4 regions of the Streptomyces sp. CLV115 genome follow, and region 2 is predicted to be linked to each of the others. Evidence: riboswitches for the same ligand, from Rfam matches in the RefSeq annotation. Region 2 holds a riboswitch; each other region holds the start of a gene.
The links. Region 2 has a riboswitch for cyclic di-AMP ahead of AADR41_RS03900 (C40 family peptidase). Riboswitches for the same ligand answer to the same signal wherever they lie in the genome.

Region 1: linked by a shared signal. The riboswitch ahead of AADR41_RS34395 (M23 family metallopeptidase) and the one ahead of AADR41_RS03900 (C40 family peptidase) in region 2 are both predicted to bind cyclic di-AMP.
Region 3: linked by a shared signal. The riboswitch ahead of AADR41_RS02615 (LysM peptidoglycan-binding domain-containing M23 family metallopeptidase) and the one ahead of AADR41_RS03900 (C40 family peptidase) in region 2 are both predicted to bind cyclic di-AMP.
Region 4: linked by a shared signal. The riboswitch ahead of AADR41_RS15240 (M23 family metallopeptidase) and the one ahead of AADR41_RS03900 (C40 family peptidase) in region 2 are both predicted to bind cyclic di-AMP.

Annotation. Positions count from the first base shown of each region.
Region 1 covers NZ_JBCEWQ010000154.1:7,775-15,327, forward strand. The annotation lists gene AADR41_RS34360 (SDR family oxidoreductase) at 1-142, shown strand, start outside; gene AADR41_RS34365 (FAD-binding oxidoreductase) at 151-1,566, opposite strand; gene AADR41_RS34370 (SHOCT domain-containing protein) at 1,767-2,183, opposite strand; gene AADR41_RS34375 (hypothetical protein) at 2,507-2,671, shown strand; gene AADR41_RS34380 (SPFH domain-containing protein) at 2,728-3,948, shown strand; tRNA gene AADR41_RS34385 (tRNA-Met) at 4,098-4,171, shown strand; gene AADR41_RS34390 (PP2C family protein-serine/threonine phosphatase) at 4,439-5,599, shown strand; cyclic di-AMP (ydaO/yuaA leader) riboswitch at 5,838-5,990, shown strand; gene AADR41_RS34395 (M23 family metallopeptidase) at 6,002-7,096, shown strand; gene AADR41_RS34400 (aldo/keto reductase) at 7,371-7,553, shown strand, end outside.
Region 2 covers NZ_JBCEWQ010000006.1:72,992-80,544, reverse strand. The annotation lists gene AADR41_RS03910 (ATP-dependent Clp protease proteolytic subunit) at 1-461, shown strand, start outside; gene AADR41_RS03905 (hypothetical protein) at 469-777, shown strand; cyclic di-AMP (ydaO/yuaA leader) riboswitch at 1,179-1,351, shown strand; gene AADR41_RS03900 (C40 family peptidase) at 1,355-1,828, shown strand; partial or broken gene AADR41_RS03895 (LysR family transcriptional regulator) at 1,959-2,105, shown strand; gene AADR41_RS03890 (ATP-binding protein) at 2,142-2,573, opposite strand; gene AADR41_RS03885 (helix-turn-helix domain-containing protein) at 2,778-3,638, shown strand; gene AADR41_RS03880 (DUF397 domain-containing protein) at 3,663-3,869, shown strand; gene AADR41_RS03875 (8-amino-7-oxononanoate synthase) at 3,862-5,004, opposite strand; gene bioB (biotin synthase BioB) at 5,147-6,313, shown strand; gene AADR41_RS03865 (adenosylmethionine--8-amino-7-oxononanoate transaminase) at 6,306-7,553, shown strand, end outside.
Region 3 covers NZ_JBCEWQ010000004.1:90,044-97,596, reverse strand. The annotation lists gene AADR41_RS02635 (STM4013/SEN3800 family hydrolase) at 1-646, shown strand, start outside; gene AADR41_RS02630 (STM4012 family radical SAM protein) at 643-2,007, shown strand; gene AADR41_RS02625 (STM4011 family radical SAM protein) at 2,015-2,893, shown strand; gene AADR41_RS02620 (SGNH/GDSL hydrolase family protein) at 3,141-3,986, opposite strand; gene AADR41_RS02615 (LysM peptidoglycan-binding domain-containing M23 family metallopeptidase) at 4,175-5,104, opposite strand; cyclic di-AMP (ydaO/yuaA leader) riboswitch at 5,108-5,264, opposite strand; gene AADR41_RS02610 (alpha-galactosidase) at 5,560-7,553, opposite strand, start outside.
Region 4 covers NZ_JBCEWQ010000035.1:52,871-60,423, reverse strand. The annotation lists partial or broken gene AADR41_RS15255 (GNAT family N-acetyltransferase) at 1-665, opposite strand, end outside; gene AADR41_RS15250 (HPr family phosphocarrier protein) at 839-1,120, shown strand; gene AADR41_RS15245 (GntR family transcriptional regulator) at 1,364-2,059, opposite strand; gene AADR41_RS15240 (M23 family metallopeptidase) at 2,285-3,106, opposite strand; cyclic di-AMP (ydaO/yuaA leader) riboswitch at 3,120-3,286, opposite strand; gene AADR41_RS15235 (M16 family metallopeptidase) at 3,523-4,905, opposite strand; gene AADR41_RS15230 (M16 family metallopeptidase) at 4,932-6,305, opposite strand; gene AADR41_RS15225 (DNA gyrase/topoisomerase IV subunit A) at 6,576-7,553, shown strand, end outside.

The sequences.
Region 1 (7,553 bases), on a different contig from region 2:
GATCACCCTGTCCCGCAAGGGTGACGACCGTACCGTCGTCACCGACCCCACCGCGGGCATGTTCGCCGCCGTCCAGGGTGACGTCCTCACCGACACGGCCGCCCACCTCGCCCCCACCCACTACGCCGACTGGCTCTCCTGACCCGCCCATCACAGGGGGGTGACGGCACCGGCCTGCCGGGCCGCCGGCTCGATGTTCTGGTTGGCGTGGAAGAAGTTGTGCGGGTCGTAGGTGCGCTTGACGGCGGCCAGGCGGGCGTAGTGGTCGCGGTAGGTGGCGCGTACGCGGTCGGGGGCTTCGCCCGCGCCGATGAAGTTCACGTAGGTGCCGCCCATGGAGTGCGGGTGCAGCTCCTCCCAGTAGTCGACGCACCACTGCCTGAGCTCCTCGGCGTTGTCCGGGTCCGGGTCGATGCCCGCGATGACGCCGGACCAGACCGCGTCGCGGTAGGCCCAGGCCGTGTCGTCGGGGCCGGGCCGGTGGGCGGCCGCGTCGATCGGGTACAGGTGGGCGGTCGACAGCGGGGTGGGGAGGTGCTCGGCGTACTTGGCGTGTACGGCGATGGCGCCGTCGGTGATCCGGTCGAAGAAGTTGCCGCGCCAGTACCACTGCAGACCGGTGGGGAGCAGTTCGTCGAACATGGACTGCAGGGCGGTGTAGGGCATCGGGGCCGTGAAGTGGAAGGCGGGCGGTCCGGGGTCCTCGACGGGCTTGAGGGTGGTTCCGAGAAGTTCGGGGTCGCCGGTCCAGCACCACACCACGCCGCACATCTTCTGGCCGTGGATCTCCTCCGGGAACGGCGGGCCGGGCGGCACGGTGAGCGCGACGAAGAAGCCGTTGAGGTCCTCGGGGACCTGCGGCAGGAAGTCGCGGTACCAGCGCAGCACGTCGGGTATCCGGTCGACCGGCCAGACCGTGACGGCGACGCCCACCGTGTCCACCGGGTGCAGCCGGAGGGTGAAGGAGGTGACGACGCCGAAGTTTCCGCCGCCGCCGCGCAGAGCCCAGAACAGGTCGGGGTGGGTGGTGGCGCTCGCCGTCACCGAGGTGCCGTCGGCCAGGACCACGTCCGCGGCCAGCAGGTTGTCGATCGTCAGGCCGTATCTGCGGGTGAGGTGGCCGTGGCCGCCGCCCAGGGTGAGGCCGCCGATGCCGGTGGACGAGAGGATGCCGGTGGGGGTGGCCAGCCCGAACGCGTGGGCGGCGTGGTCGAGGTCGCCGAGCGTGGCGCCACCGCCGACCGTCGCCGTCCGCGCGGCGGGGTCGATGTGCGCCCAGCGCATGGGTGAGAGATCGATCGTCACGCCGTCGTCCACCAGGCACAGGCCCGCACCGCTGTGCCCGCCGCCGCGGACCGCGAGCGTGAGCCCCGCGTCCCGGACGAGGTCGACCGCGGCCATCACGTCCGCCGCGTCGCCGCACCGCACCAGCGCCGCCGGGTGCCGGTCGATCATGGCGTTGTAGATCGTGCGGGCCCGCCGGTACTCCGGGTCCTGCGGGCCGATGACGGGACCGCGCAGCGCGGTCCGCATCGTTTCCAGGGTCGCGGACGTGGTGCTGTCCATGGCGGGCCATCTCCTCGTACGCCGAGATGGGGACCGCACCCCGTTCGGCCCGCCGTGACTCCGGCGCCCCGAGAACCGCGGGCGGCGACGGCCACCGTGGCTGATGCCTCAAGCCTCCTCGCGGTCCTGGCGCCGTGCCAGTCCGCCGGACCGCCCGGAGGGAGACATACGCGCCGTTCCGGGGGCGGGCGGGAGCGACGTCAGACGAGGAGCTTTGTCTTCGCCCGCTGGTACTCCTCGTCCGTGATGGCGCCCCGGTCCCTCAGCTCGGCGAGCTTCGCCAGGTCGTCGACATGACTCCCCTTCTTCGTGGCGTCGCCGCCCGCGTCGGAGGTGCCGGCGGCCTCCCGTACGTACGCCTTGAAGGCCGCGTCGCGGTCCTGGGCTTCCTTGATGTCCCGCTTGCTCATGGACTTGCCACGGACGATCACGTACACCAGGACGCCGAGATACGGCAGCACCAGCGTGAGGATCAGCCAGCCGGCCTTGCCCCAGCCGCTGAGGTCGTGGCTGCGGAAGATGTCCGTGATGACCTTGAACAGCAGGAACAGCCACATGACCCAGAGGAAGAACCAGAGCATGGTCCAGAAGAGGTCGAGCAAGGAGTAGTCGTCCACGGTTCGCTCCCCGATCAGCGCGAGTTCATCGCGTCGGCAGGATGGAAGATAAAACAGTCATATCACCGCATATCTGCCCCCGCTCGTCGATCGCCGGGCGCCCGCGGGCACCGCTGCGCCGGGGCGGGTGCGGAGTACCGTGGAGTTGTCGAGGGAGGCTCCGGCCTCCAGGAGGCGGGGTCGCCTCGTGTCCATGAAGCGGTGCGGGACACCGTGCGGTGAGCGGCGTGAGCAGGCGTACGCAGGGAAGCTCACGAGGGCGACGCATGCGCCGGGCAGATGAGTCCGCCCGCAGCCCGGTCGGGGCGGTAGGCCGTGTCACCGTGCCGATTCCGTCCGACGGTCCGGGCGAGGTACTGGTGGCGGTACGGGGCGGGTCCGAGGCCTACACCGCCTGGGCGGCGACGTCGATCGACAGGGACGCGCGCGTCGTTGTCGTCGACACGGTCTCGGCTCGCGGCGTGATCGTGGAACGCCTGCCGTCCTGAGCGGCCGAGCAGTCGCTCACTCGACGGAAGCAGTGTCGTACGGCAGGAGTCTTCCCATGTTCTTCTGGCACGTTCCCGCCCCCAACGAGGCGATGCTCATCTCCGGTTCCAAGGGACAGACGCTGGACACCCAGTTCCGGATCGTCACCGGGCACGGCAGTTTCGTGCTCCCGGTGAAGCAGAAGGCGCGCATGCTCTCCCTGGCGCTGCGCGAGGCGGAGATCACCGAGGACTGCGTGACGCAGCAGGGCATCCGCCTCAACGTCCGGGCCGTGGCCGTCTTCAAGGTCGGTGACGACGCCGTGTCCATCGCCAACGCGGCCCGCCGCTTCCTGACCGAGCAGGACCAGATGGAGGAGCTCGTCGGGCGGATCTTCGCCGGGCACCTGCGCTCCATCGTCGGCGGACTGACCGTGGAGCAGATCATCCGCGAGCGCAACCGGGTCTCCCAGGAGGTCATCGCGGGCAGCCACGGCGAGATGGAGAAGCTCGGCATCGTCGTGGACGCCCTCCAGATCCAGGAGATCGACGACGCCACCGGCTACATCAAGAACCTCGCGGCCCCACACGCCGCCGCGGTCGCCAGCCAGGCCCGGATCGCCGAGGCCAAGGCGGACCAGGAGGCCAGCCAGCGCGAGCAGCAGGCCGCCGCGCTCAAGGCGGAGTACGAACGCGACACCGCGATCAAGCGGGCCGGCTTCCTCGCCGAGACCGAGCAGTACAACGCCCGCGCCGCGCAGGCCGGGCCGCTCGCGCAGGCCAGGGCCTCGCACGAGGTCATCGAGGAGCAGACCGCGCTCGCCGAGCGACAGGCCGCGCTCGCCGCCCAGCGGCTGGAGGCGGAGGTCCGGCGCCCGGCGGACGCCGAGGCGTACCGGCAGCGCACCCTGGCGGAGGCGGCCCGCGACCGGGTCAAGTTCGAGGCCGACGGCGGCGCGTACACCGAGCGGGCCCTCGCCCAGGCACAGGCCGACGCCAACAGCGTGCGCGCCGCGTCGCTGCGCGACGGCAACCAGGAGCTCATCGCCGCCAACCGCATCGTGGAGAACCTGCCCGCGCTGGCCGACGCGGCCGCCCGGGGCATGTCCGGCGCCGACCTCACCGTCCTCAACGGCACCAACGGTGTCAACGAGATGGCGGCCGGCGTCGTCAGCCAGGGGCTGGCGATCCTCCACTCGCTGCAACGCGGTGCCAACCCGGTGAAGCAGCCGGCCGTCCATGGCAAGGCCGATTCCATGCCCCGCATCTCCGAGACGAATCAGTCCGCGAATCAGTGAGGTTCGAACCGGTGGCGGACCGGTCCGCGAACCGGTCCGCGAACCGGTCCTGGAACCAGTACTGGCGCGGTTCGGTGAGGGGGGGTGAGGGCGGGTGAACCCGAGTGGTCAAAAGGGCGCCGGGGATGGCGTAGAGTTGTGTTCACCGACGCGGGGTGGAGCAGCTCGGTAGCTCGCTGGGCTCATAACCCAGAGGTCGCAGGTTCAAATCCTGTCCCCGCTACTGAAGAATTCAGGCCCGGCACGCACACAGCGTGCCGGGCCTGAATTCGTTTCGCCGTGTCCCGGGCGGGCCATGGCGCACATGCCCCCTTGTGTTCCTCTGTGTCCCCTCCCGGGTTGTGTCCCCTCCCGTGTTCCCTGCGATCCCCGCGTCCCCGTGTCCCTCCATTGGCCGACGAGGAGTCGCCGCTTCGGTCCGGTCCGGTGAGCCTGGGGGTGGGGCGCGGTACCGTCCGCAGCCGCGCGCGTACCGGGCAGGAGACCACAGGTGTGGAAGCGGGAGAAGCGGCGCGGCAAGCACGCCGGGAGCGGTGCCCGCACCCGGCGGTTCGTCCGCGCGCTGCCTCCCCTGATGATCCTCGGCGGGCTGCTGTTCGACGCCCTCACCCCGCCCATTTTCACCGCCATCCCGCTGTTCGTGGCCGCTCCGCTGATCGCCGCCCCCTTCTTCTCGCTGGCCAGCACCATCCGTACCGGTATCGCTTCGATGCTGGCCGTCATCGTGCTGCGCCTGTACAGCAGCACGCTGCCCGAGGCCGTGCCGCTGATCGAACTGCTGACCCTGGCCACCGTCTCGGTCCTCGCGGTCGTGATCAACGGGGTCGTACGGCGCGGCAACGAGCAGCTGGCCTCCGCGCGGTACATCGCGGAGACCGCCATGCGCGCGGTGCTGCCGCAGCCGGCCGACCGGACCGGCGGGCTGCAGGTCGCGGCGCGGTACGAGGCGGCGCAGGCGGACGAGTTCGTCGGCGGTGACCTGTTCGCCGTGTCGGACACCCCGTGGGGGGTGCGGCTGGTGGTCGGGGACGTGAGGGGGAAGGGGCTCGACGCCGTGGAGACGGTGGCGGTGGTCATCGGGGCGTTCCGCGAGGCGGCCGAGCAGGAAGCCTCGTTGGAGGGGGTGGCGGGACGGCTGGAGCGGGCGCTGGCCCGGGAGGAGGCGCGGCGGGGCGGACTCGACGTGCTCGAAGGGTTCATCACGGCCGTGCTGGCCGAGATCCCGACCGGGCTGTCCCGGGTGCGGATCGTCAACCGCGGGCACCCCGAGCCGATCCTGCTGCATCCGGACGGGGCGCTGGACGTGCTGAAGCCGTCGGTGCCCGCGCTGCCGCTCGGGATGGATCTGGGGGTGTGGCCGGAGTGCACCGACGAGTGGGACCTGCCGGCCGGGACGACGCTGCTCTTCTACACGGACGGTCTCTCCGAGGCGCGGAACACCGAGGGGGTCTTCTACGATCCGGCGGCCCGGCTGCGCGGGCGGCTCTTCCCGGGGCCCGAGGAACTGCTCTCCGCCCTGACCGACGACGTACGGCTGCACACGGGCGGCGAGTCGACCGACGACATGGCGCTGCTCGCGGTCGCGCGCCCGGCCGAGGGGCAGCCGGACCGGCGAAGGACCGTGCCGATCGTGGGTGCCGAGGAGGCGTGACGGGGCGATGCCACCGTGCGTAACCGAAAGGCACCGCTCCGCATAACGTTTGACGCAACGTCAGAATCAGGGTAGTGACTGAGGGTCGGTCAACTCGTCCGATTCCACCCACTTGTGTCCCGTAAAGTCCAGGCCAAGGAAGTGAACGATCAGTTGGAACGGCTTGGAATACGGCCCCGGTGTCTATTAACGTTCGATAACGCAGCGCGGTCGTCCCAGCCGTCGTCAGTGGCGGCACCGCGCGCGAGCGCCGAATTCCGCAAGGGAACCGGGGAACCACCTACATGGGGTGAATCGGGCACCTGTGTCTCGTGAGAGGCAGAGGGGCCCGTAGGAGACCTTCCTGCTCCGAACCCGTCAGCTAACCCGGTAGGCGAGAAGGAAGGAAAGGAGTGCGCCCCCGTGGCGTCCAACAAGCCTGCCCCCGAGGCCCCGTCCCGGTTCGAATCCGACTACGGCACCGAGTCCGGAGGCGACTTCACCGGCAATTTCACGGCTGAGTTCACCGGTGAGCCCGACCGTGGCTGGGACGAGTGGAACCCCACCGAGGAGTCCGTCCGCCCGGTGCGCGGCAGGCACCGCGTCGCCAAGCAGCGCAACGGCCTCGCCCGCAGCTCCACGGTGCTGGGCGTCGGCGTCATAGCGGCGGTCGGCGCGGGTGGCATGGCAACCGCGCAGAGCAAGCCCCCGGTCTCCATCTCCGTGCCCGACTCGATCAAGGACAACCTCCCCGACGCCAAGTCCCTTCCGGGCGTGGGGGCTTTGTTCTCCGGCGAGTCCGAGGCCGACAAGACCGAGGTCGCGGCCACGACTGCCCCGCTCACCACCGCGGGCATCACCACCGCCGAGGCCGAGCAGGGCACGACGGACGCGGGCGAGGCGCTCCGCGCCCGCATCCTCCAGCAGGCCGAGCAGCAGCAGGACGCCGCCGACGCCGAGGCCAAGGCGGCCGAGGAGAAGAAGGCCGCGGAGAAGGCGGCCGCCGAGGCCAAGAAGCAGCAGGACGAGGCCGAGGCCAAGGCCGCCGCCGAGAAGAAGAAGGCGGAGGAGGAGGCCAAGAAGAAGGCGGAGGCGCTGCGGCTGGCCAAGCTCGCCGCCAGCTACGCCATCCCGACCTCCTCGTACACGATCACCTCGACCTTCGGCGAGGCCGGCTCGATGTGGTCCTCCGGCTATCACACGGGCCTCGACTTCGCGGCCCCGACCGGCACCCCGATCAAGGCCATCCACGGCGGCACGGTCAAGTCGGCGGGCTGGTCCGGCGCGTACGGCTACCGCACGGTGCTCGAACTCGACGACGGTACCGAGCTGTGGTTCTGCCACCAGTCCTCGATCGGCGTCAGTGTCGGCCAGAAGGTCAGCACCGGCGAGACCATCGGCCGGGTCGGCGCGACCGGCAACGTCACGGGACCGCACCTCCACCTGGAGGTCCACACCGCCGGCGGCACGGGCATCGACCCGATGGCCTGGCTCCGCGGCAAGGGCCTCAACCCCTGATCCGACGCCCACCTCGTGGGCCGCTCGATCCCAGCCGGTCCGCCGGCCGATGAACCCCGGCAGTCCTGACGCTCACCCCCCGACGTCAGGGCTGCCGGTCTGTTCGTGGGCGGGACGGGGGAGTGGTGAGTTCCTGGAACTGCCGGTACCCGGAAGGGGTGTCGCCGGAGCCGGAAGGGGGCCTGTCGGCGCAGTGGTTCCGCCGGAACAGCGGTCCAACCGGAACAGTGGTTCCGCCGGAATAGCGGGTGCACCGGAATCCGTTGTTTTACCTATGACTTCTCTTCGTAAGCTGGGCCCTTCCGACCTTCAGGTCTTCCCGCTCGCTCTCGGTGGCAACGTCTTCGGCTGGACCGCCGACGAGGCACAGTCGTTCGCCGTTCTGGACGCTTACGCCGCGGGCGGCGGCAACTTCATCGACACCGCCGACGGGTACTCGGCCTGGATTCCGGGCAAC
Region 2 (7,553 bases):
ACGACGCACCGGACCGGCCGGTGTCGCTCTACATCAACTCGCCCGGCGGCTCGTTCGGGGCCATGTCCGCGATCTACGACACGATGCAGTACCTCGACTGCGAGGTGGAGACCTACTGCCTCGGCCAGGCCGGCTCCTGCGCCTCCGCACTGCTCGCCGCGGGTGCTCCCGGCCGGCGGCACGCCCTGCCCGGCGCGAGGATCGTCGTACAGCAGCCCGGACTCACCGAGCCGGTGCAGGGGCAGCCCTCCGATCTGGAGATCGAGGCACGGGAACTGGAACGGGTCCGCGCGATGCTCACCGCCCTGCTGGCCCGTCACACGGGCCACACCGAGGGGCAGATCACCGCGGACACCGAACGCGACCTCATCCTCGACGCGGCGGGCGCCAAGGCGTACGGGCTGGTGGACCACGTCCTGGAGAGCCGGAACTCCGCACTGCCGCCGCACGGCGCGAGGTGAACGCCCGATGCGACCACCGGAGTTCCCGCCGCTGCCCGCGCTGACGCGCGCCGAGGGGGAGTTCATCGACCGCTATCTCGAAGTCCTCGACCAGGTCGGCCGGATCAACCCGGCCCGCGGCGGGGACACCTACGGCGCGCTCCGCGCCGCTCAGGCACTCGTCGCACACTCACGCACACTGCGGGACGCCCTCGCGTTGATGCACGAGCGCGGCGAGGCGCAGGTCCACGCGGCCACGCTCGCCCGTGCGCTGCGGGTACTGGACGGGGAGCGGCGGGCCGGGCGCGTCAGCGTGCCCCCGGCACCGTCGAGTTGACCGGCCCGCGCGGTCCGCGCGCACGGCGCGGATCCGGCCAACTCCCCCTGGCCCGGCGCCCGGCGGCCGTCACCCGGCTCCCGTACCCGACACGCCCGACCACCCCACCGGAATTCCTCGCTCGTTCGGCGTAGGAAGTCCCCCTCAGGAGGGACCGCTCAACTTGCGTTTTCCGCGTGGACAGTGAACGGAATCAACCCTTCCGCCCCAGGTACGCACCTGGTCGGGGCCACCGGTGAAAGCCGCGGGAATCACCATGTCCACCCGAACGGATCAGTCGTGAGGAGCCTCACATATCCCGGTTTCAGCTCGGAAATCCGGCAGTCGGTGAGTCAAGATCCCTGGGACGACAAGCCCCCGCCACCGCGGCGGGGCGGTCCGGGCGGACGCCGAGTCCTGCCGCCGTCCGGATGCCTGGTCGACGAAAGTGGATCGGCAGGAGTGGAGGACCCGAGCACAACGGGTCGACCTGAACACCGGTCGACCCTCGGGGTGAAGCCGCCGAACGCGGCCGGGCAACTTCGCCAGCCCGAACCCGACAGGTCATCCTTCACAGGCGGCTGACGAAGGGTTGCGCATGACTGCGCAGGTTCATGTCCCGTCTCTGCTCGTCCGGGCCGGTACGGCCTCGGTTCTCACGCTCGCCGCCGTCGGTGGCACCATGTTCGCTCCGGGCGCCGCGACGGACGCCCAGGCCGCGACGCTGTCGATGAAGGCGCTCAACGTCGCGGCGTCGAAAAAGGGCTCGCCGTACAGCTGGGGGGGCACCGGCCCCAGCCGCTTCGACTGCTCGGGGCTGACGCTCTATTCGTTCAAGAAGGCCGGCAAGAAGCTCCCCCGCACGGCCCAGCAGCAGTACAACCGGACCCGCCACATCTCGGCCTCGCACCGCAAGCGCGGCGATCTGGTGTTCTTCCACTACGGCCGCAGCGTCTACCACGTGGGGATCTACGCCGGCAAGGGAAAGATCTGGCACTCGCCGAGGACCGGCGCCGTGGTGCGGCTGGAGAAGATCTGGACCAAGAGGGTCTACTACGGCCGGGTCCGCTGAGGCACGGCCCGGCCGGCGATCCGGGGCCGCCGGCCGGGCCCGCCCGCGGCCGGTGGCCCGGCCCGGTGGCCGGCCCTCCCCCGCTCAGTGCGGCAGCGGACCGGTCACCAGCACCAGGCCCGGCGCGGTGAGCGCCACGCCGCTGTCGGTCCGGCGGCTGGTTCCCGCCTCCTTCCGGCGGACGATCTCGGTGGTGCACCGCGGTGACCGGGCGAGCGCCGCCGCGGCGACGCTCCAGGCACTGTTGCGCAGCGGGTTCGGGCGGGCGGCGTCGGCGCGGCGGCCGGGCGGCGAGGCCGGGCGAGCGCGTCGGTCAGCGCTGCACGGGGATGCTCCACGGCAGCGCGATCCACACCGTCTTGCCGCCGTCGGCGGTGGGGGTGACGGTGAGCCGGCCCCCGCACTCCTTGGCCAGACTCCGGATGATCACCATGCCGCGTCCGTTGTCCTGCTGGACGGCGGCGGGAAGTCGCCGGGGCCAGCGGGGGTGACTGTCCGTCACTCCGAGGTGCAGTTGCTCCTCCCGCTCCAGCCGGAGGTCCACGGTGAACGTGGGCGACTGCCCGAAGGTGTGCTGGACCGCGTTGGTCGCGAGCTCCGAGACGATGAGCTGGATGCTGTCGGCGAAATCGGTGTCGGTCGCCAGGCCCCATTCGGTGAGCACCCGGGCCACGTACCTGCGGGCTGCCGAGACCGAGACCGGCTCGCTCGGCAGAGTGACGTTTGCTTCCTGATGGTCTGCCATGGCGAGCCGTCCCTTTCCCACCCGTGCCGACCCGCGATCGGTACGGATTGCGCTTCGCGCCAGATTGCCACTGATGCTGCCCGCTGTGACGGCGTTCCACCAAGATATGCATATATCTGTCGCTCGAAGCGGTGAACCCTGCCACGCAAGACCGGATGTGGACGGCACACTGTCCGCTCGGCATCAGAGGGAGGGAGGCCGCGGATGCAGCACGGCCCAGCGGTTCGACGCCGCAAGCTCGGGGAGGAGCTCCGGAGTCTGCGCCACGCGTCGGGACTGACCAGTCGGGACGCGGCGCGGATGCTCGGCTGGCACCAGTCGAAGGTGAGCCGGATCGAGACCGGGGTGAGCGGGGTGCGGCCGGCCGATGTGACCCGGCTGCTGGACACGTACGGCGTGGACGACACCCGGCTGCGGGATCTCCTGGCGACGCTCGCGGGTACGGCGGGCGGTGGCGGCACCGGCTGGTGGCACGCCTATCGCGGTCTGATCCCGCCCCAGTACCGCGACTTCATCAGTCTGGAGTCCCAGGCCCGGACCGCGCGCACGCTGGAGACCTCGGTGGTGCCGGGGCTGTTGCAGACGGCCGACTACGCGCGTGCGGTGACCCGGGCGTCACTGGACGGGCTGCCGTCCGGCCAGCTGGACTCGCTGGTGGAGGTGCGGCTGGCCAGGCAGGGGGTGCTGCGGACCGATCCACCGCTGCGGCTGAGCGCGGTGCTCGACGAGGCCGTGCTGCGGCGCCAGGTCGGCGGGTGCCGGGTGATGCGGGAACAGCTGCGCCATCTGGCCCGGGTGGCTCAACTGCCCCATGTGCAACTCCAGTTGCTGCCGTTCTCGATGGGCGGCTATGCCGGCCTCACCGGGCCTTTCGTTATCTTCTCATTTCCGAGCACTTCTGATCTGGATGTGGTCGTTCTCGACCATTTGACGAGTAGCCTCTACCTGGAGCGGAAAGAAGACCTTGCGGCGTACAGCTCGGCCTTCCGCACGATGCAGGCTCACGCGCTGTCGCCGGAGCACTCGTTGGACCTGATCGCCGCGATCGACCGCGACGGTCGGTGACTTCGGACCGCCCGAGGGGGCCTCATGTCGGATTGCCTCGCACAGCACGGCTTACGTTGGCGGCGCAGCAGCCGCAGCACGGGTATGAACAACTGTGTGGAGGCGGCGCCGTTCGGTGACGAGCGGCTGGCCGTGCGGGACTCCAAGGATGTGTCCAGGCCGCCGCTGCGGTTCACCGCGGCGGCCTGGACCTCGTTCGTCGCCGGTCTGCGCCTGGATTCGGTCAGCTGACGGGGGCGGTCCGACGCACCACGGACACCGCGGTGGCGATCTGCTCCTCGGTCAGATCGGCCCGCGCGGTGAGCCGCAGCCGGGACACCCCGTCCGGCACCGACGGGGGCCGGAAGCAGCCCACCAGGATTCCGGCGGTGCGGCAGTCGGCCGCCCAGCGCACCGCCGCGTCCGCCGAGGGGGCGCGCACCGAGACCACGGCGGCGTCCGGCCGTACGGCGGCCAGGCCGGCGCCGGTGAGCTGCTCGTACAGTGCCGCGGCGACCGCGCGGGCCCGGCCTGCCCGCTCCGGCTCGCGGCGCAGCAGCCGCAGGCTTTCCAGCGCGGCGCCCGCCGCGGCCGGCGCGAGGCCGGTGTCGAAGATGAACGTACGGGCCGTGTTGACGAGGTGTTCGACGACCCGGGCCGGTCCCAGGACCGCTCCGCCCTGACTGCCCAGGGACTTGGAGAGGGTGAGCGTGGTGACGATGCCCTCGTCGCCCGCGAGACCGGCGGCGGCGAGCGCCCCTCGGCCGCCGTCCCCCAGCACGCCCAGGCCGTGTGCGTCGTCGACGAGCAGTGCGGCGCCCCCGGACCGGCAGACGTCGGCCAGTTCGGGCAGCGGTGCCGCGTCGCCGTCGACCGAGAAGACCGAGTCGGTGACGGCCAGCGCCCGGCCCCGGTGCGCCTGCAGGGCCTTGCGCACCGCCCCGGGATCGGCGTGCGGAACGATGGCGGTTCCGGCGCGGGAGAGCCGGCAGCCGTCCACGATCGAGGCGTGGTTGCCCGCGTCGGAGACGATCAGCGAGTCATGGCCGGTGAGCGCCGTGACGGCCGCCAGGTTGGCCGCGTAGCCGGACGACAGCACCAGGGCCGCCTCGAAACCGCAGAATTCGGCCAGCTCGCCCTCCAGCTCGGCGTGCAGTGCGGTGGAGCCGGTGACCAGCCGGGATCCGGTCGCGCCCGCACCCCACTCGCGCGCGGCCCCGGCCGCGGCTGCGGTGACGTCGGGGTGCCGCGTCAGGCCCAGGTAGTCGTTGCTCGCGAGGTCCAGAAGTGCGGACTCGGCGGGCCGGGGGCGCAGGGTACGGACGAGTCCGGCGTCCGCGCGGCGGCACGCCTCGGCGTCGATCCAGTCGAACGGGTCGAAGGGCATGAGCGGTCCCTTTTGTAGGCAGCTCACAGACCCTAACCGTGCCTGCAACAGGTCATGGTGTGGCAATACACACACCCTCGGCAGGCTCTGTTGTCCGGTTCCTCCTTGGCTGGAAGCCGTGCGGTAGGCCAGGATCTTGGCCATGGACCTCCTGAACACGCTGGTGGACAAGGGCCTGCGGCGCGAGCTGCCGACCCGCGAAGAAGCGCTCGCCGTACTGGCGACCTCCGACGACGATCTGCTCGAAGTGGTGGCCGCGGCCGGAAAGGTACGCCGTCAGTGGTTCGGGCGGCGCGTGAAGCTGAACTATCTGGTCAACCTCAAGTCCGGTCTCTGTCCCGAGGACTGCTCGTACTGCTCGCAGCGGCTGGGCTCCAAGGCCGGGATCCTGAAGTACACCTGGCTGAAACCGGATGAGGCGTCGAAGGCCGCCGCCGCCGGGGTGGCGGGCGGGGCGAAGCGGGTGTGCCTGGTGGCGAGCGGCCGCGGTCCGACGGACCGCGATGTCGACCGGGTGTCGGAGACCATCGAGGCGATCAAGGAACAGAACGAGGGCGTCGAGGTGTGCGCCTGCCTCGGTCTGCTCTCCGACGGGCAGGCCGACCGGCTGCGCTCGGCGGGCGCCGACGCGTACAACCACAACCTGAACACGTCCGAGGCCACGTACGGGGACATCACCACCACGCACACCTATGCGGACCGGGTGGAGACGGTGCACCAGGCGCAGGCCGCCGGGCTCTCGGCGTGCTCGGGGCTGATCGCCGGCATGGGCGAGAGCGACGCCGACCTGGTCGATGTCGTCTTCTCGCTGCGTGAACTGGACCCGGACTCGGTGCCGGTGAACTTCCTGATCCCGTTCGAGGGAACACCGCTGGCCAAGGAGTGGAACCTCACTCCGCAGCGCTGCCTGCGGATTCTGGCGATGGTCCGGTTCGTCTGCCCAGATGTGGAGGTACGGCTCGCGGGCGGGCGCGAGGTGCATCTGCGCTCGATGCAGCCGCTGGCCCTGAACCTGGTCAACTCGATCTTCCTGGGCGACTACCTGACCAGCGAGGGCCAGGCGGGTCAGGCGGATCTGGACATGATCGCGGACGCCGGTTTCGAGGTGGAGGGAGCGGGCACGACCACGCTGCCCGCGCACCGTGCGGAGTCCGGCGGCGGCTGCGGTTCGCACGACGGCGGCTGCGCCCCGTGCGGAGAGTCGCCCGGGGAGGCCGCGGCCGGGTCGCCGGACGTTCCGGCCGCCCGCACGGACCTGGTGGCGGTCCGCCGTCGCGGCGCGGGAACGGACCTCGCCCCCAATGCCTGAGGCGCTCTCCCCGGCCGAGCTGCGGTCCCTGGACCGGGCGCACGTCTGGCATCCGTACGGCCCGATGCCGGGCCGTCAGGAGCCGCTGGTCGTGGAGTCCGCGTCCGGGGTACGACTGAAACTGGCCGAACCGTCCCACGGACAGGGCGAGTTGATCGACGGCATGTCGTCCTGGTGGTCGGCGGTGCACGGCTACAACCATCCGGTGCTCAACGAGGCGGCCCGTGATCAGCTGGGCCGGATGAGCCATGTGATGTTCGGCGGGCTCACCCATGAGCCCGCCGTGCGGCTGGCCACCCGGCTGGTCGAGATCACCCCGGAGCCGCTGCGGCATGTCTTCCTCTCCGACTCGGGTTCGGTCGCCGTGGAGGTCGCGGTCAAGATGTGCCTGCAGTACTGGCGCTCGGCCGGGCGGCCCGCCAAGCAGCGGCTGCTGACCTGGCGCGGCGGCTATCACGGGGACACCTGGCAGCCGATGTCGGTGTGCGACCCCGAGGGCGGCATGCACGAGCTGTGGTCGGGGGTGCTGCCCCGCCAGGTCTTCGCCGACGAGCCGCCGGCCGGTTTCGACACGGAGCCGGACGCCGCGTACGTACGGCATCTGCGGGAGCTGATCGCCGAGCACGCCGACCGGCTGGCCGCGGTGATCGTGGAACCGGTGGTACAGGGCGCGGGCGGGATGCGGTTCCACTCCCCCGCTTATCTGCGGGTGCTGCGCGAGGCGTGCGACGAGCACGAGGTACTGCTGGTGTTCGACGAGATCGCCACGGGCTTCGGCCGTACCGGCGAGCTGTTCGCCGCCGGGCACGCGGGCGTCTCCCCCGATGTCATGTGCGTGGGCAAGGCGCTGACCGGCGGCTATCTGACGATGGCGGCGACGCTGTGCACCTCCCGGGTGGCGGAGGGCATCTCCAGCGGCGAGGTTCCGGTGCTCGCGCACGGGCCGACGTTCATGGGCAATCCGCTCGCCGCCGCGGTGGCGTGCGCCTCCGTCGATCTGCTGCTCGGCCAGGACTGGCAGCGGGAGGTGAAGCGGATCGGCACCGGGCTCGGGGAGGGCCTCGCCCCGGCGTCCGGACTGCCCGGGGTGCGGGATGTGCGGGTGCTGGGCGCGATCGGTGTCGTACAGCTCGACCATGAGGTGGACATGGCGGCCGCGACCCGGGCGGCGGTACGGGAGGGCGTGTGGCTGCGGCCATTCCGCGACCTCGTCTACACGATGCCGCCGTATGTGACCGAT
Region 3 (7,553 bases), on a different contig from region 2:
CCACCAGGCGATCTTCGCGGGATTCCTGCCGACACCGGCCGGTCCCGGACCGCACCCCCGGCTGTTCGCGGCGCGCTTCGCGGGCAGTGAGTCGACCGCCCCGGGCACCTTCGTCTTCGACACACCGGACCTGCTCTCCGGCCTCGCCGGCGTGGGCTACCGCACGGTGTGCATCGGCGGCGTCGGCTTCTTCAACCGGCGGCCGCCGCTCGGCTCGGTGCTGCCGGACATGTTCCAGGAGAGCCACTGGGAGCCGGAGTTCGGCGTGGCCTCGCCCACCTCCTTCGAGGCACAGGTGACGCGCGCCGAGCAGGTAGTCGCCGAACTCCCGGCGGAGCAGCGGCTGTTCCTCTTCGTCAATGTGTCCGCCCTGCACCAGCCCAACTGGTTCCACCGGCCGGGCGCCACCCGCGAGGCGGGCGACTCCCGCGCCACCCACGCCGCGGCACTGGAGTACGTCGACGCCCACATCGGCAGGCTCTTCGCCGCCGCGAGCAGCCGCCGCCGCTGTTTCGCCATCGTCTGCTCGGACCACGGCACGGCGTACGGGGACGACGGCTACACCGGGCACCGGCTCGGTCACGAGTCCGTCTGGACCGTTCCGTACGCGCACTTCTTCCTGGACCCGGGGGCCACCGCACCATGAGCCGCACCACGACCGCCGCACCGGCCGTCCGGCCGTACCAGAGCTATGTGTACGCCTACCCGCACAAGACCGCCTACCGGCCGCTCGCCGACCGGCCGGACCTGCGCGGGCTGTGGGCGGGCGAGCGCAAGGACGCGCTCTCGCTCTACCTCCACATACCGTTCTGCGAGGTCCGCTGCGGCTTCTGCAATCTCTTCACCCGGATCGGTGCTCCCGACGAGCTGACGACCCGGTACCTCGACGCGCTGGACCGGCAGGCCACCGCCGTCCGGGACGCGCTGGGTGACGACGGGCCGGTGCGGTTCGCCGCGGCCGCGTTCGGCGGGGGCACGCCCACCTTCCTGACCGCCGCGGAGCTGGAGCGGCTCTGCGACATCGCGGAGAAGCGGATGGGCGCCGATCTGCGGTCCGTGCCGCTCTCGGTCGAGACCTCGCCGTCGACCGCGACGGCCGACCGGCTGGCCGTTCTCGCCGACCGGGGTGCGACCAGGATCAGCATCGGGGTGCAGAGTTTCGTCGAGGCCGAGGCGCGGGCCGCCGTACGCCCGCAGCGGCGGGCCGACGTGGAGGCTGCGCTGGACCGGATACGCAATGCCCGCATCCCGGTCCTCAACATCGACCTGATCTACGGCATCGACGGCCAGACCGAGGACAGCTGGCGCACCTCGCTGGACACGGCGCTCAGCCGGCGGCCGGAGGAGCTGTACCTCTACCCGCTGTACGTGCGTCCCCTGACCGGGCTGGGACGGCTCGGTGCCGACGGCGAGGCCGCGGCCGACGCGGCCTGGGACGAACAGCGGCTGCGGCTGTACCGCGCGGGCCGGGACCACCTTCTGGCCCACGGCTACGAGCAGGTCTCGATGCGGATGTTCCGCCGCGCCGACGCCCCGCGGGCGGACGGCCCCGACGACTACGCCTGCCAGACCGACGGCATGATCGGCCTGGGCTGCGGCGCCCGCTCGTACACCACCGGGCTGCACTACTCCTTCGACTACGCGGTGGAGATGCGGGAGGTGCGGGCGATCATCGACGGATACACCGCCACCGAGGACTTCTCGCGTGCGGAGGTCGGGCGGTACGTCGACGGCGACGAGGCTCGCCGCCGTCACCTCCTTCAGTCGGTGCTCCAGGCCGGGGGACTGCCGCTGGCCGACTACCGGGAGCGGTTCGGCTCCTCGCCGGCCGACGACTTCCCCCTCGAACTGGCCCGGTTCGAGGCGCGCGGCTGGCTCGACGCGTCGGCCGGGGCGTCCGGACTGCTGCGGCTCTCCCCCGAGGGCCTCGCCCACTCCGACGCGCTGGGCCCGGAGCTCTTCTCCCCCGGTGTACGCGCCGCGATGGCCGCGTACGAGCTGAAGTGAGTACCCCATGGACCTGACGATCCTCTACCGCGGGCCGCTCTCCTCGTGCGACTACGACTGTCCGTACTGCCCGTTCGCCAAGCGGCGCGACAGCCGGGAGCAGCTGCGCGCCGACCGGGCCGCGCTGGAGCGGTTCACGGCGTGGGCCGCGGCGCAGACCGGTGACCGGATCTCGGTGCTGTTCACCCCGTGGGGCGAGGGTCTGGTCCGCTCCTGGTACCGCCGTGCGCTGGTCGAGCTCGCGCAGTTGCCGCACGTCCGGCGGGTCGCGATCCAGACCAACATCAGCAGTCGTACGGGCTGGCTGGCCGAGGCCGGTGAGGCGGGCCGCGAGAAGATCGCGCTGTGGTGCACGTACCACCCGGGGCAGACGCCGTACGAGCGGTTCCTCACCAAGTGCGAGGAGCTGTCCGCGCTCGGCATCCGGCACAGTGTCGGTGTGGTCGGGCTCGACGACCATCTCGACGAGGCGCGACGGCTGCGCGCCGCGCTGCCGGACGAGGTCTATCTCTGGGTGAACGCGGCGGAGGGCCACACGTATTCGGACGAGGAGGCGGAGCGCTGGACGGCCGTCGACCCGCTCTTCCCCTACAGCCGGCATCCGCACCGGTCGGCGGGGCTGCCCTGCCGGACCGGTGAGTCGGTCATCTCGGTGGACGGTGACGGCACCGTGCGGCGATGCCATTTCGTCCCGGCGGAGCTGGGCAATCTCTATGACGGGAGCTACCGGCGGGCGCTCGGTCCGCGCGCCTGTCCGCTGGCGGTCTGCGACTGCCACATCGGCTATGTGCACCTGGAGACACTGCCGCTGTACGACGTCTTCGCCGGCGGGGTGCTGGAGCGGATCCCGGCGGCTGTGCCGCCGTCGATCGCCGGACCGACCTGATTCCCGGCGGGCCGGGCGGGCGACGGCACCACGGCCCCGGACGCCGTCCAGGGCCTCTCGTCCGGATCATGCCGGTCCCGTGTGCACCGGTGCCGCGCCCCGCCGCGTTGTCGCCGGTCGCCGACGCGCCCTCCCCGAGCTCCCGGCTCCGCTCGGACAGGGGAGAGCCAGCTGACTCCCTCCTCCGCCTTGCAATGCACGGCACCGGACCCCGCTCCCTGATCCGGCCCGATCCGGACGAAAGACCCTAGAGCGGCAGGAGGTCCGGGCGCTTCGCTTCGACGTGGTCCCCGGAGGACTCGCCGCGCAGCCGCCGGCCGATCCACGGGACCAGGTACTCGCGCGCCCAGTGGATGTCGTCGCGCCGTACTTCGAGGGTGCCGCGCTCTGCCTGCGGCGGCCATTCCTGGTCGGGGTCGGCCGGTACGTCGAGGCCGAGGACCTGGGCGGCGCGCAGCGCGACCCTGGTGTGCCCTTCGGGCGACAGGTGGAGCCGGTCGTCGTCCCAGGCCCGCCGGTCCTGGACGGACCGCAGCGACCACAGGTCCAGGACCGGGCAGTCGTAGCGGTCGGCGATGGCCCGTACATGGGCGGTGTACGTGGCGATCTTGCCGCGCAGATGGCGCAGCACGGGAATGCCGCGGGTGTCGAAGCCGGTGGTGACCATGACCGTGCCGACCGCGCCGGTCAGCTCGGCGACCGCGCGCTCGAAGCGCTCGGCCACGTCGTCGGGGTCGGTGCCCGGCCGGATGATGTCGTTGCCGCCCGCGCAGAAGCTCACCAGGTCGGGTGCGAGCTCCTTGGCGCGCGGCACCTGCTCCTCGACGATCTGGTCGAGGAGGCGTCCTCGTACGGCGAGATTGGCGTACCTGAAATTCCCGTGCGCGGAACCTTCCGTGCCGGTCGCCGCATCGGGGTCCGGGAGCTGGTCCGCGAGGAGTACCGCGAAACGGTCCGCCCAGCCGACGAATTTCCCGTCCGGGCCGGGGTCGCCGACTCCCTCGGTGAAGCTGTCGCCGATAGCCGCGTACGACCCGATGACGCTCTGTCGGTTGTTGACGCCACGTTGGTTTTTTCTCGAATCGTCTGCCACAAACGCTTATCCTGCACTGCCGAATGTGACCTACGCGACCGTAATAAGGGGTTGACGGGTGGTGAGATAGGCCACCCGGTCAGTTTTTGGTAAAGGGGGAATAAGTGAAGGGGCGGTGCGCCGCCGCGCACCGCCCCTTCCGTGTCGCTCGGATCATGCCCGGTGATTCAGCTGCCCGGCCGTTCGGCTCAGACGGAGATGCCGTGCGAGGCCAGGAAGGCGATCGGGTCGATGTCCGAACCGTACGCCGGGCCCGTGCGGACCTCGAAGTGCAGGTGCGGGCCGGTGGCGTTGCCGGTGGCACCGGAGAGGCCGAGCTGCTGACCGGCGCTCACGGCCTGACCCGCGGAGACGGAGATGGAGGACAGGTGGCCGTACTGCGAGTAGTGGCCGTCGGCGTGCTTGATGACGACCTGGTTGCCGTAGGCGCCGCCCCAGCCGGCGGTGACGACGGTGCCGGAGGTGATGGACTTGACGCTGGTGCCGGTGGCGACGGGGAAGTCGATGCCGGTGTGGCTGCCGCTGGACCAGTTGGAGCCGGAGGCGCGGTAACCGGTGGTGTGGTTGCCCGGGACCGGGTGGACGTAGCCGGAGGCGCTGCTCCGGGCGGAGGCCGGGGCCTCGGTCTGCGGGGCCTTGGTCGCCGGGGCGGACGAGGTCTTGGCCGGGGCGGACTTCACGGTGACGGAGGGCGCCTTCGACGGGAGGGACGAGCCGGTGCCGGCGCCGGTGGGCGCGGCGTTGCCGGAGGCCTTGGCGCCGAGGGTCAGCTTCATGCCCGGGAAGATCAGGCCGGGGTTCTCGCCGACGACCTCGCGGTTGTCCTGGTACAGCTGCTGCCAGCCGCCCTTGACCTGGTGCTCGGCGGCGATCTTCGACAGGTAGTCGCCGGAGACGACGGAGTACGTCGTGGTGGCGGCCTGCTTCTGCGCGACGGGAGCGGCGTGCGTGGCGGCGGCCGGCTGCGGCGCGGCGGCCGGGACGGACTGCTCCGCGGCCTGGGCACCGGTGGCGCCGAGCAGCGGCAGCGCGACGACGGCGCCGCCGGCGCCGACCGCGGCGACGCCACGGGCGATGGTGCTGAGCTTCGGACGACGGTGCTTACCCGATATGGGCATGGCGTATTTCCTCTCCGGCGCCTGCGAGGTGAGCTGTCGGGTTCGGGCTGGAGATGCCCGGCCGCGCTGAGCGCGACTTCACCCCGAGCCGGCCGGATTTCTCCGGCCGGCGGCTTACCTGGTTCCCCCGCTCCTGCCACGCGATGAGTGGATGTGAATTCCGGGCGGCGGCAGGATTAGGCGGTCCGTCCGGATTGCGGTGACCGTAAGCGAGTCGGGACGGCGAGAACAAGCCATGGGTTCCACGCCGGATTCCGCGCCGGGAAATCGACGCGGAATTCCGGTCACACTCCGTGGATTAAGGATCTTGGCATTCCGCGCCGCGCACGGATTGCCCGACTCTTCCGTCACCACACACCGTCACGGATATGATCCCGCTCACGAGGCAACCCTCATGTCCCCTATAAGCAGGCGATGTTCAGACAAATGCCTGCATTACGGACATAAGGGGCCCGTCATCCGCGTCGGAGCCTCAGCACGCGTGCGTCGAGATCACCGCGAAGTCCGGTGTGCAGCCCCTGGTGCAGCAGCGTCGAACCGTGGTGCACCGCCCCGGTGTCCAGGCAGGTGTAGGTCGCCTCCGGGTCGAGCCCGCGCAGTCGCAGGGCCGGGGACCGCTCCCCGTACCGCTGCGCCTCCAGCCACATCAGGACCACGGCGTCGTCCCCGTGGACGTACTGGATCGCGCTGAGTCCGCCGCGCGGTGCACGCAGCCGGTACAGCGCGCCCTGCTGCACGACGGGCCGGATCTCCTTGTAGAGCTCCACCCAGGTCCGGGCCTCGGCCAGCTCCTCCTCGCTCCATTCGGTGAGGTCCCCGCCGACCCCGAGCACTCCGGCCATCGCGCTCACGAACCGGAAGCGCAGCGAGCTGACCCGGCCGTTGAGCTGGTGGTTCGGGCTGTCCGTGACCCAGGCGGCCATCACCCGCGCGGGGTGGAGGTGTCCGAAGCCCTCCTGGATGGCGAGCCGGTCGAGCGGGTCGGTGTTGTCGGAGGTCCACACCTGGTCGGTGCGGGACATGATCCCCAGGTCGACCCGGCCGCCGCCGCCCGAGCAGGACTCGAACGCGACCGTGGGGTGCGCGGCCCTGAGCCGGTCGATCAGCGCGTACAGGCCCTCCACGTGCTCGACCCAGAGCTTCTGCGGGTAGTCCTCGCCCGGCCAGCCCGCATCGGTGAAGCAGCGGTTGAAATCCCATTTCACATAGTCGATGGGCGTGCCGGAGAGCAGTGTGTCCAGCTGCTCCCAGAGATATTCCCGCACATCGGGGCGGGCCAGATTGAGCACCAGCTGGTTGCGGTACTCCGTACGCGCCCGCCCGGGAAAGTGCTGCACCCAATCGGGATGGGCGCGATAGAGATCACTGTCGGCATTGACCATTTCCGGTTCGACCCAGATGCCGAACTGCATGCCGAGCCCGTGCACTTCGTCGGCGAGCGGCTTCAGCCCACCGGGGAAGCGGTCCGGATTCGGCGTCCAGTCCCCGAGCCCGGCCCGGTCGCTGGTCCGCTGCCCGAACCACGCGTCGTCCACGACGAAGAGCTCGACGCCCATCGCGGCGGCCCGCTCGGCGAGGACCCGCTGCTGGTCCAGCGAGATGTCGAAGCCCGTCGCCTCCCAGGAGTTGTAGAGCACCGGCCGCGGGTTCTGCGCGTCCGGGATCACATGGGCCAGCTGCCAGGCGTGCCAGGCGCGGCTCGCCCCGCCGAACCCCTGCCCGCTCCACAGCCCGGCGAAGACGGGCGTGGTGTACGACTCCCCCGGCACCAGCCGGACCAGACCGGCGTCGTCGTATCCGGCACCGCCGGTGATCTGCACGAGCCCGTCGGGCAGCCGCTGCACGGAGATCCGCCACGATCCGGACCAGCCGAGCGCGCAGCCGTACACCTCGCCGCTCTCCTCGGTGGCGGCACCGTCGGCGTCCAGCGCGACCCACGGCAGGAACTGGTGGCCGGTGTGGCCGCGCCTGCTGGAGACGACGCTCTCGCCGTGCAGCAGCTCCGCCCGCTCAAGTCGCGATTCCGCCGCCCAGCGTCCGTGCAGCCGGCTCAGCCGCCAGCCGTCGCGGGCCGGCAGCGACCAGGCGGCCGCATCGGCGCGCAGCAGCTCCAGCGGCGGGCCGTCCGGTCCGGCGTGCGCGACGGTGGCCCAGCGCTCCACGACATCGGAGTCGTCCCGCATCCGGTAGTGCAGGGTCAGGGCGAGCCGGTGCACGGAGTCGGTGAAGCCGATCCGCAGTTCGTCCCCGTCCGCCTCGGCGGCGTCGAAGGCCCACTCGGTGCCGCGGACCTGCGCGGTGCGTACCGAGAGTGCCGGACGGACGAACCTGGGGCCGCCCTCGACCGGATACTCCTCCCGGCCGTCGAGGTGGGACTCGAAGGCCCTGAAGTCCAGTTCCGGGGCCGCGGCCAACGCCTCCGCCGCGGCGAGGGTGATCCTCGGCCCCC
Region 4 (7,553 bases), on a different contig from region 2:
CCGATGACGGCGACGGAGCCGGGGGCCAGCAGGCGCTGCACGGACCGTGCCTCCGCCCGCTGTTCACGGCCGCGCTGGACGGCGAGGGACTCGGCGGTCGGTTCGAGGTCCAGGGTGAGGTGGACGGAACCGTCCTCGAAACTGCGCTGCTGGGTGTACCCGGCGTCCCGGAACACCTTGATCATCTTGTTGTTGGCGGGCAGCACCTCGGCGGCGAAGCGGCGGATGCCGCGCTCGCGGGCGACGGCCGCGATGTGTTCGAGGAGCGCCGAGGCCACGCCCCGGCCCTGGTGCGCGTCCTGGACGAGGAAGGCGACCTCGGCCTGGTCGGCGGGGGCGGAGGCGGGCCTGCCCCGCTCGTCGATCCGGTCGTAGCGGACGGTGGCGATGAACTCGCCGCCGACCGTGACGGCGAGCCCCACCCGGTCGACGTAGTCGTGGTGGGTGAAGCGGTGCACGTCCCGGTCGGACAGCCGTGGGTACGGGGCGAAGAACCGGTAGTACTTCGACTCGTCGGAGACCTGCTCGTAGAAGCTGACCAGCCGTTCGGCATCGTCCGTGGTGATGGGCCTGATGCGCGCGGTGCCTCCGTCGCGGAGCACCACGTCCGCTTCCCAGTGGTCGGGATAGGCGTGATGCGGACTCTGCTCCGGCGCGGGCTGCATGGGCAAAGAGTACGGCTCCGTCAGCGGTCGCGTAGGTCTCGGGGCCGGGGCAGTCTGAGAGGGCCGATCGGCGGGTACGCGGGCGTTGTGGGCTGTTCCCGGGGCCGGCCGGAGCACTGCGCACCGCGTGAGAGACTGGTCTAGACAACTTTTGATTCGTGAAGGGCAGAACCATGGCTGAGCGCCGCGTCAACGTCGGTTGGGCCGAGGGCCTGCACGCCCGCCCCGCTTCCATCTTCGTCCGTGCCGCCACGGCTTCCGGCGTCCCGGTGACGATCGCCAAGGCCGACGGCAACCCGGTGAACGCCGCTTCCATGCTCGCGGTTCTCGGTCTCGGCGCGCAGGGTGGCGAGGAGATCGTGCTCGCGTCCGAGGCCGACGACTCCGAAGCCGCCCTGGACCGCCTGGCGAAGCTGGTCGCCGAGGGACTTGAGGAGCTCCCGGAGACCGTCTGAAACACCCTCCGCGAGAGAGCCGTGGCACCCTGAACCGGGGCCGCGGCTCTTTTGTTTCCCGGCGCCTGCCGAACGAGTTCCGGCCCCCAGGATTCAGACACGCGAAATCCGGGCGAAGCAGAATTCGAGCAGGGCAGAATCCAGACGGGACAGAATTCACGCGGGCGGAATTCTGGCGGGCAGAATTTTGACCGCCCGGGACGCGCCCCGCGCGGCGACTTCTCTTTGTATACGGCGCGATTGTTAATTCCGGACACCTGTGGCGTTCACGGAATGTTGCGAGGTCCTCACCCGGCCGGCCCCGGGCCCGCCGGGCCACCGGCGCGGTCGGTGCGCGGCCGCGGCCCGTTCCGCGTGATGGGCGGCCAGCGCCCTGGCCCGTTCCGCGTCGCCGCGTGCCACCGCGTCCACGATCGCCCCGTGCTCGGCCCAGGAATCCACCGGCCGGGCCGACTGCTCGACCACGTACATCCAGTCGATCTTGTGCCGCAGCTGGGCGAGCAGCGCGATCAGGCCCGGACTGCCGGAGGCCTGTGCCAGCGTCTCGTGGAACCAGCCGCCCAGCGCGCGCAGATCGTCGCCCTCGCCCCGCCGGGCCCGGTCCTGGCCGAGCCGCACGAGACCGCGGAGCACCTTGAGGTGCGCCTCGGTGCGGCGTTGCGCGGCGCGGGCGGCGCCCAGCGGCTCCAGCAGCGTGCGGACCTCCAGGAGGTCGGCCGCCTCGCGCTCGGTGGGCTCGGCGACGCAGGCGCCCGCGTGCCGCCGGGTGACCACGAAGCCCTCGGACTCCAGGGTGCGCAGCGCCTCCCGTACCGGGACGCGGGAGACCCCGTATCGGCGGGCCAGCAGTTCCTCCGTGAGCCGGCTGCCGCGTTCGAAGACACCGGAGACGATGTCGTCACGGATTGCCGTGCATACCGAATGCGCCGGAATGCGCATGTCCGAACCTCCGTCTCGATCCCCGCGAATCGCGGCCGGCCGAAGCCTGTTCCGCGACTCTATTGCAATGCGGCCGCATTTCCGATGCCGGGCGGAAATTCATGAATATCTTTTGGTCGCGGGACTGTTCGGTGCCGGTCGTCCCGGGCGGTCGGGGGCGGCGGGCACACCGAAGGCCCCGGCGCGCTGCCGGGGCCTTCGACGAGGTGGTGCGGTGGGCGTCGGTCAGACGCGGACGCCATGGGCGCGCAGGTACGCGACCGGGTCCACGTCGGAGCCGTACGACGGGGTCGTCCGGGCCTCGAAGTGGAGGTGCGGTCCGGTGGAGTTGCCGGTCGAGCCCGAGAGGCCGATCTGCTGACCCGCGCCGACACTCTGGCCGACGGAGACGCCGATCGAGGAGAGGTGGCCGTACTGGGTGTACGTGCCGTCCGTCATCCGGAGCACGATGTTGTTGCCGTACGCGCCGCCCCAGCCGGCCTCGACGACCGTGCCGGCGCCGACGGCGACGACGGAGCTGCCGGAGGCGGCGTGGAAGTCGATGCCGGAGTGGCTGCCGGAGGACCAGAGCGAGCCGCTGGACTTGTAGCCGGTGCTCACGTACGAACCGGCGACCGGGAGCTGGAAGAAGCCCAGGCGGGCGCGCTCGGCGGACCGGGCGGCGCGGGCCTTCTCGGCGCGGGCCTCGGCAGCGCGCCTGGCCTCGGCCTCGGCCTCGGCCACTGCCCTGGCCTTCGCCTCGGCCTTCTTCTTGGCCTCGGCCTTCCGGTGGGCCTCGGCCTTGGCCTTCGCGGCGACATCGGCCTGGTGCTGCTGGACGTCGGCCTGGGCGTCGATCCGCTCGGCAAGGGTCTTGTCGATGGCGATGACCTGGTTGAGGCCGGCATCGCTCACGGAGGGGGCGCCGGAGTCCGCCGCGAAGGCGGGAGCGGCCAGGCCGCCGATGACGCCGGTGGTGGCCAGAGCCGCGACGCCGACGGCCTTCGCGCTGCCGCGCGTCAGTCGGCTCGGGGCACGGTGCTTCCCGGTGGCACGGGTGAACGCCATGAAGTGGCTGGTCCTTTCCTTCCTTCTCGCCTACCGGGTTAGCTGACGGGTTCGGAGCAGGAAGGTCTCCTACGGACGCCCCGGCCCCATCCGGGCTCAGACGTCCGATTCACCCCAGGGACTGCGTGGGTCCCCGGCTCCCCGGGCTCGCGCCTGACGGGGACTCGGCGATGACTGTCCGGTACGTCGCGGATGCGGCATACGAGTGACGGGCAGTCGAGCCGACGCTAAGCGGGGCCGCTTTCATTCACCAAACGGACAGGCCGTTTTGTAGCGCATCCCACAGGGCAGACAGGCAACCTCCCCCCAGAACGGACAAAAAGGAAGACCCCGGCGAGATCGCGCTCGCGAGGGCCTTCCCCATGTACCGATATGCAATGAAATGCCGGGCGGCACATGCCGTGGCGGGCTGATTGTCAGCCGGTGACCACCGACACTTCTCCGATGCCCAGGGCACGGACGGGCTCCTCGATCCGGGCCGCGTCGCCGACGAGGATCGTGACCAGCCGGTCACCCGGGAAGGCGTTGACGACCGCCGCGGTCGCCTCGACCGTGCCGGTCTCCGCGAGCCGGGCGTACAGCTGGGCCTGGTAGTCGTCCGGCAGGTGCTGCTCGACCTGGTCGGCCAGGGTGCCCGCGACGGAGGCCGCCGTCTCGAACTTCAGGGGCGCCACACCCACGAGGTTCTGCACGGCCGTCTCGCGCTCCTCGTCGGTCAGGCCCTCGGCCGCCAGGGTCCGCAGGACCGTCCACAGGTCCTTGAGCGCCGGCTCGGTGGATTCGGTGTCCACCGAGCCGCTGATGGCGAGCATCGCGGCACCGGTCGCCCCCGAGGCGGAGCCCGGGGCCGAGGAGCGAAGCACCTGGGCGAAGGCCCGCACGCCGTACGTGTAGCCCTTCTCCTCGCGCAGCACCCGGTCGAGCCGCGAGGTGAGCGTGCCGCCCAGGCAGTACGTGCCGAGCACCTGGGCCGGCCACACGCTGTCGTGCCGGTCGGCGCCGATCCGGCCGATGAGCAGCTGGGTCTGCACCGCGCCCGGACGGTCGACGATGACCACCCGGCCGGTGTCGTCGGCGGTGATCGGCGGGGCGGGGCGCGGGGCGGCGGTGTCTCCGGACCAGTCGCCGAGGGTGTCGGCGAGCAGGACGTCCAGGTCGATGCCGGTGAGGTCCCCGACCACCACGGCGGTCGCCGTGGACGGCCTGATGTGGGCGTCGAAGAAGGCGCGCACGGCCGCCGCGTCGATCCGCTCCACCGTCTCCTCGGTGCCCTGGCGCGGGCGCGACATCCGCGCCGTGGCCGGGAACAGCTCCTTGGAGAGCTGCTTGGCGGCACGCCGGGCCGGGTTGGCCTGCTCGTGCGGGATCTCGTCGAGCCGGTTGCGTACCAGCCGCTCGATCTCGCTCTCGGCGAAGGCCGGCGCCCGCAGCGCCTCGGCGACCAGCGCGAGGGCCTTGGCCAGCCGGGAGGCGGGGACCTCCAGGGAGACCCGGACGCCGGGGTGGTCGGCGTGCGCGTCGAGCGTGGCGCCGCAGCGCTCCAGCTCGGCGGCGAACTCCTCGGCGGTGTGCTTGTCGGTTCCCTCGTTCAGCGCCCGCGACATGATCGTGGCCACGCCGTCGAGGCCCTCGGGCTCGGCGTCCAGCGGGGCGTCGAGGAAGATCTCGACCGCCACGACCTGCTGGCCGGGGCGGTGGCAGCGCAGCACCGTGAGGCCGTTGGGCAGGGCGCCGCGCTCGGGCGCGGGAAAGGCCCAGGGGCGGGCGGTGCCGGGGGCCGGCTGCGGGTGGTACTGCATCGAAACTCCAGTCGCGGCAGCGTCGGTCACTGGTCCGCCCCTTCGTGCGCGTCGGTGTCGGTCTCGTCGGTGTCCGCCGCGTCCGCGGGCTCGGCCGGTTCGACCGGCTCGTAGACCAGCACCGCGCGGTTGTCGGGGCGCAGCTGGGCCTTGGCGGCCGCCTGCACCTCCTGCGCCGTGACGTCGAGCACCCGCTGAACGGCGGTCAGGGCGAGCTGCGGGTCACCGAACAGCACGGCGAACCGGCACAGTTCGTCGGCGCGGCCGGCGACCGTACCGAGGCGGTCCAGCCACTCGCGCTCCAACTGGGCCTGCGCGCGCTCCATTTCCTCGGGCGTGGGGCCCTCGGCGGCGAACCGGGCGAGCTCCTCGTCGACCGCGGCCTCGACCTGCGGCACCTCGACACCGCCGGACATCTTGACGTCCAGCCAGCCCAGCGAGGGCGCGCCGGCCAGCCGCAGCAGCCCGAACCCGGCCGCCACGGCCGTGCGGTCCCGGCGGACCAGGCGGTTGTGCAGCCGCGACGACTCGCCGCCGCCGAGCACGGTCAGCGCCAGGTCCGCCGCGTCGCACTCGCGGGTGCCGTCGTGCGGCAGCCGGTAGGCGGCCATCAGCGCCCGCGCCGGGACCTCCTCGCGCACCTCCTCGCGCAGCTGCTCGCCGATGACCTCCGGGAGCGTGCCGTCGCGCGGCGGCTGCTTGCCGTCGTGGGACGGGATGGAGCCGAAGTACTTCTCGATCCAGGCGAGGGTCTGCTCGGGGTCGATGTCGCCGACCACCGAGAGCACCGCGTTGTTGGGCGCGTAGTACGTACGGAAGAAGGTGCGCGCGTCCTCCAGGGTCGCGGCGTCCAGGTCGGCCATCGAGCCGATCGGGGTGTGGTGGTACGGGTGGCCCTCGGGGTAGGCCAGCGCCGTCAGCTTCTCGAACGCCGTGCCGTACGGGACGTTGTCGTAGCGCTGGCGGCGCTCGTTCTTGACGACGTCGCGCTGGTTCTCCATGGACTCCTCGTCGAGCGCGGCGAGCAGCGAGCCCATGCGGTCGGCCTCCAGCCACAGGGCCAGCTCCAGCTGGTGCGTGGGCATGGTCTCGAAATAGTTGGTGCGCTCGAAGCTGGTGGTCCCGTTGAGCGAGCCGCCGGCCCCCTGCACCAGCTCGAAGTGGCCGTTCCCCTTGACCTGGCCGGAGCCCTGGAACATCAGGTGCTCGAAGAGGTGAGCCAGCCCGGTGCGTCCCTTGACCTCGTGGCGCGAGCCGACGTCGTACCAGAGGCAGACCGCGGCGACCGGGGTCAGATGGTCCTCGGAGAGCACCACGCGCAGGCCGTTGGCCAGGCGGTGCTCGGTCGCTGTCAAGCCGCCGGAGCCGGCCTGAGCGGTGGCCGTGTGACCCATGGGCATGTACGTCCCTTCGATCGCGATACTGGATTTCCTGCGAGACCTGCCACTTTAGGCAAGCGCACGGGCGCGTGGCGAAGTTCCCGTAACCCGGAAGTTCGCGTGAAAGGGGGACGCATCCCCCGCGCGGCGGGGCGCGAAAGCACCTCGACCGGGGCCCGGAACGCCTCTTGGGACGGGTCGAGGTCGGCGATGTCAGTGCGGCGGTCCACAATGGTCCGCGTCAGAACCTGAGGTTGCCCGAACAGAATCCGTGAAGGAGTCGCAGCAGCGATGGCCCGCCGCAGCACGAAGACCCCGCCGCCGGACGACTTCGAGGAGAAGATCCTCGACATCGACGTCGTCGACGAAATGCAGGGCTCCTTCCTTGAGTACGCGTACTCGGTGATCTACTCACGGGCCCTGCCCGACGCCCGCGACGGCATGAAGCCGGTGCACCGCCGCATCGTGTACCAGATGAACGAGATGGGCCTGCGCCCCGATCGCGGCTTCGTGAAGTGCGCCCGCGTCGTCGGCGAGGTCATGGGTAAGTTGCACCCGCACGGCGACGCGTCGATCTACGACGCGCTGGTCCGTCTGGCGCAGCCGTTCTCCATGCGGCTCCCCCTGGTCGACGGCCACGGCAACTTCGGCTCGCTCGGAAACGACGACCCGCCGGCCGCCATGCGGTACACCGAGTGCCGGATGGCCGACGCGACGTCACTGATGACGGAGTCGATCGACGAGGACACCGTCGCTTTCCAGTCGAATTACGACGGCCAGGAGACGGAACCGACCGTTCTCCCCGCCGCGTACCCGAACCTCCTGGTCAACGGGTCGTCCGGGATCGCGGTCGGCATGGCGACCAACATGCCGCCGCACAATCTGGGCGAGGTCATCGCCGCCGCCCGGCACCTGATCAAGCATCCGGGCGCGGACCTGGAGACCCTGATGCGGTTCGTGCCCGGTCCCGACCTGCCCACCGGCGGCCGGATCGTGGGCCTGGGCGGCATCAAGGACGCGTACGCCCGCGGCCGCGGCACGTTCAAGATCCGCGCGACCGTCTCGGTGGAGAACGTGACGGCCCGCCGCAAGGGTCTGGTCGTCACCGAACTGCCCTTCACCGTCGGCCCGGAGAAGGTGATCTCCAAGATCAAGGACCTGGTCTCGGCCAAGAAGCTCCAGGGCATCGCGGACGTGAAGGACCTGACCGACCGCGAGCACGGCCTGCGCCTGGTCATCGAGGTGAAGAACGGCTTCGTGCCGGAGGCG